2 regions of the Alteromonas sp. M12 genome follow, and region 1 is predicted to be linked to the other one. Evidence: predicted binding sites of a transcription regulator. Region 1 holds the regulator's gene; the other holds the start of a gene.
What was found. The regulator FNR, encoded in region 1, switches genes on or off when oxygen is low (the NO sensors DNR and NnrR bind a similar motif). The targets are predictions, from matches to a motif close to TTGATCTAGATCAA.
Positions count from the first base shown of each region.

Region 2: the regulator FNR is predicted to act here: its motif matches at 1,589-1,602, upstream of VUI23_RS20150 (OmpW family outer membrane protein).

Region 1 is NZ_CP144164.1:2,537,794-2,540,209, forward strand. Features, by position in the region: gene ccoS (cbb3-type cytochrome oxidase assembly protein CcoS) at 1-102, shown strand, start outside; gene VUI23_RS10815 (sulfite exporter TauE/SafE family protein) at 99-764, shown strand; gene fnr (fumarate/nitrate reduction transcriptional regulator Fnr) at 790-1,527, shown strand; gene uspE (universal stress protein UspE) at 1,642-2,416, shown strand, end outside.
Region 2 is NZ_CP144164.1:4,699,956-4,702,371, forward strand. Features, by position in the region: gene accC (acetyl-CoA carboxylase biotin carboxylase subunit) at 1-435, shown strand, start outside; gene VUI23_RS20145 (MipA/OmpV family protein) at 628-1,494, shown strand; gene VUI23_RS20150 (OmpW family outer membrane protein) at 1,671-2,321, shown strand.

The sequences.
Region 1 (2,416 bases):
AATCAGTTTGAAGATTTAGAGCGTCAAGGATACAACATTCTATTCGATGATGACGTGGATAAAAAAGTACAAGTAAAAAAGCCAAAAACTAACGACAAATGAACGACTTAAGCTGGTTTTCTGCAATATTAATCGGACTTGCTGGAAGTGTGCATTGCGCTGGGATGTGCGGTGGAATTGTGACCTCATTTACCTTTGCATTACCAAAGAATAAGTCACAATGGCCGTATTTAATTGCCTATAATTCAGGCCGCATTTTATCTTATAGTTTCGCTGGCGCAATCGCTGGGCTGTTGGGTCAGATCGTCACCACAAAATCCTTTATCAATCCTCAAGCACTGACTCTTTTTGGCGGAGTATTTATGGTTCTGCTTGGATTATATGTGGGACAGTGGTCAAAACTACTGGTTAAAGTAGAAAAAGTTGGCGCTATTTTTTGGCGTATAATTAGTCCCATATCAAAGCGTTTCATTCCCTTTAAACACCCAATCTATGCTGTACCCTATGGCCTAATCTGGGGCTGGTTGCCCTGTGGATTGGTTTATTCGACGTTAACATGGAGTGTTTCCACCGGCAGTGCGGTACAAGGTGCTATCACCATGTTTTGCTTTGGCTTGGGAACTTTGCCCATCATGTTAGCAATGGGAGCCAGCGCCAGCCAAATAAGAGGATGGTTGACCCAACCAGTGGTAAAACGAAGCGTTGCAGTCTTATTATGCTTATTTGGCTTGATTTTATGTTACCAAGGGATTCATAATTGGTAACTAATGAATTAATTGGAATTAACTAATGTCAGATCCGAACAAGTTCAGTATTCGCTGTCAAAACTGCAGTTTTAATCACCTATGTATACCGGTGGCTCTGAATCAGACTGAAATGGAGAGTTTGGACGAAATCATAGAACGCAAGCGCCCTTTGCATAAAAATGATCAATTAACTATTCCTGGGCAAAAATTTACGTCGCTGTTTGCAGTAAGAACGGGCTCATTTAAATCTTACATAACCTCTCCCGATGGCGAACAACAAATTACAGGGTTTCATTTTCCCGGTGATATTGTCGGCTTTGATGGACTATTTTCTGAAAAATATCAAAGTTATAATCAAGCGATGGAAACCTCCATGGTTTGTGAGTTACCTTACGACAAGTTAGATATTATGAGCGCACAACTTCCTACACTGCGCAAAGAAATGCTTAAAATTATGAGCACAGAAATAAACCAAGATCACAGTCTCATGATGTTATTAAACAAGCGCACAGCAGAAGAACGTCTTGCCCACTTCCTAATTAATCTATCAGATCGTTTTCGCTCTCGCGGTTTTTCTGAATTAGAATTTAATTTAACCATGACCCGAAACGAAATTGGTAATCACCTTGGTTTAACTGTTGAAACCGTGAGTCGTTTACTCACCCGTTTTCAAAAAGAAAATATCATCAAAGTTGATGGGAAATTTATACAAATTCTCAATTTGGCGGTACTTAGAGAGAAACTTGGTGAACACGTTTTAAATAAACAAGCCTGCGGTTAAGTCTTTTAATTTAAATTGATTCAGGTCAAAACAATTAGTCTGTTAATTGGCAAACTAGCTAAAGTAGCCATACACTTAATATACGTAGTGTAAACGTTTGAAGGGAATTAATTTATGTCCGTATTTAACAAAATACTAGCTGTTGTAGACCCAACTTCAGAAGATCAAAAAGCGTTTAGAAGAGCGCTTTTATTGGCAGAAAAAACCGGCGCTAGTATTACCGCGTTTCTCTCCATATATGATTTCTCTTATGAAATGACCACTATGCTCACCGTGGATGAAAGAGAAACGATGCGCCAAGCTGTGGTGGATGACAAAACCGATTGGCTTGCCAATATAGTTGAACCCCTAGCGGCTAACTCATCTATTTCAGTAGATATAAAAGTGGTCTGGCATAATCGGCCATATGAAAGTGTATTGTTCGAAGTGATTGATCACAGCTATGATTTAATCGTCAAAGGAACCCACGAGCATGACACCCTAAAGTCAGTGATATTCACCCCGACTGATTGGCATATCCTACGTAAATCACCGGTTCCAGTTTTACTTGTTAAAGAACATGATTGGCCTATTAATGGCAATATTTTAGCTGCGGTAGATGTGGGCAGTGAAGATGAAGAACATCATAGCTTAAACAAGTTAATCACTAAAACCGCTGGATTGATGGCTGATTTACTGGAAGGACATGTAAACTTGGTTAATTCTTACCCAGGTACACCGGTTAATATTGCCATCGAAATACCAGAGTTCGATCCGGTTGGCTATACAGAGTCAGTTAAACAACACCACGCCAAATGTATGCTTGAGCACGCTCAAGAATTCAATATCCCACAAGAAAATCAGCATCTTAGTGAAGGTTTGCCTGAGGATGTCATTCCTTCAGTGGCAA
Region 2 (2,416 bases), 2.2 Mb from region 1:
ACTGGTGTGGATTTGATTAAAGAGCAACTTCGTATTGCTGCTGGTCAACCTTTATCCATTGAACAAAAAGATGTTCAGATTCGCGGTCATGCCATTGAATGTCGAATCAATGCAGAAGATCCAGCGACCTTTATGCCTAGCCCTGGAAAAATTAATATGTTCCATTCGCCAGGTGGTTTCGGTATTCGTTGGGAATCTCATATATATGCCGGGTACAGTGTACCTCCTCACTATGACTCTATGATCGGTAAGTTAATCGCTTATGGAGAAAATCGTGACGTGGCAATTGCGAGAATGCGACATGCCCTTGATGAATTAGTTGTAGAAGGAATTAAAACCAACATTTCCCTACAGCAAAGCATTATGGCAGATGAAAACTTCTTTAACGGTGGTACAAACATCCACTATTTAGAGAAAAAGCTTAAACTCGCATAATCTATGACGTAAAGGGCCTATCTAGTCTAAATTAGGTAGGCCCTGATTATTCCTCTCCCTGCTATTCAATAATTTTTCGTGTCCGTATTGCTATCTCTGTACTGCTTCAACGACTTTTAAAATATTAAACTTGAGCTCATTCCATTTACTGTAGTAAGTTTTCGATACTATATGTATTCGAACGGTATTTTTGTGAATCTAACACCAAGCCTCTTATTGCCTTTTCTGGCGCTTATTTGCCTTCCTTGCCTAGCTCAAATCGATACCACTATGGACGATGAACACACCAAAAAACCACTTTGGGAGGCAGGTATCGTCGGTGCTGGATTTAGCACCCCAGAATATCCAGGCGCAGCTAAGAATCACAACAATGGGTTTGTAGTCCCTTTTTTTATTTATCGCGGCGATATTTTCAGAATAGGCGAAAATAGCGTTATACGTGCGGTTGCGGTGGAAAAGGATTGGATAGAAATAGATTTGTCTATTGATGCTGCTTTTAGCGCAGACTCCAGTGACGACTCAGTGCGCGCCGGTATGCCCGATCTGGATTTTGTCTTCGAGGTAGGCCCACAAATTCGTCTTAAGCTTTTCGAAAGCGGTAAAAAAGCCACTGGTCTTCAGCAAATCCAATTAAAAGTACAAAGTCGCGCGGTATTCTCAACTGATTTTTCATCATTATCCCACCGAGGATATGTGTTGAACCCAGAATTGACCTACCAATACATTGGCGCATTGCAATCCGAAGATCGCTTTAGAATTAGTGTATCTCCTAGTTGGGGCACAGAAAAACTGCACGACTATTTTTACCAAGTTGATAGCCAATTCGCCACCCAACAGCGGCCTGCATACGATGCAAAACAAGGCTATTTGGGTCTGGAACTCTCTACCGGCTACATGTTCAATGTGACCCCTACTGTTCGCATGTTTATGAGTGCGACCTATCATTTCCATAATGCAGCCGCCAACCTCGAAAGCCCCTTATTAGTGGATAAAAATAATTATGCTTTTGGAGCAGGTGTAATTTGGCAGATTAAAAAAAGCAGCGAATATCAAAACTAAAAGGCGCAAAATACATTCCCATTGTGCAATTCAGCTATTCTTGAGGCATGTATTATAAAACTTTGATTTACATCAATGTTTCGAGCGTTTTTGGTTGAGCCAGATCAATATCAGAAAAATTCAATGCCGTAAGCTTTCCCCATCAAACTTAAACACATATTTCGATGGAGAAACACATGAAAAAACTAGCAGTCTATCTTGCTGTAGCTATCGCTCTTGGCGCTACTAATGCACAAGCCTACACAACCGGTGATATGATTTTACGTGCCGGTGTAACCACTGTTGCACCAGATGAATCAAGCAGTAATGTTTTTATCGGTAGCACGGATGTTGGTGTTGGCGTGAATGTAGATAACAACACTCAGTTAGGATTAAATTTTGCGTATTTCTTGTCACCCAATTGGGCGATTGAAGTACTAGCAGCAACGCCTTTTGAACATGATATTGGTTTAGACACAGTGGGCGCATTAGGCTCAACAAAACACTTACCGCCAACTATCTCAGCTAATTACCACTTCTTAGATGCCGATAGTGCATTTCAGCCTTATGTTGGTTTAGGTGTTAACTACACTATTTTCTTCAGTGAAGATTTCACCGCAGCCAATCAAGAAGCGGGCTTTAGTGACTTAGAGTTAGATGACTCTGTTGGTTTGTCTGCACAAATCGGCTTTGATTACATGTTGGACGACAATTGGTTTGTTAACGCTTCAGCGCGCTATATAGATATCAGCACTGAAGCAACATTTACTAATAATGGGACTGCTGGAACAGTGGATGTGGATATTGACCCATTTGTTTATTCACTGACTGTTGGTTATAAATTTTAAACCAACCCCAAACGACGATCAAAACGGGCACTGAAGTGCCCGTTTTTTTTGGCTAAAAATTCTGTCGTCTATTTATCTGCGTTAATACTATTTTA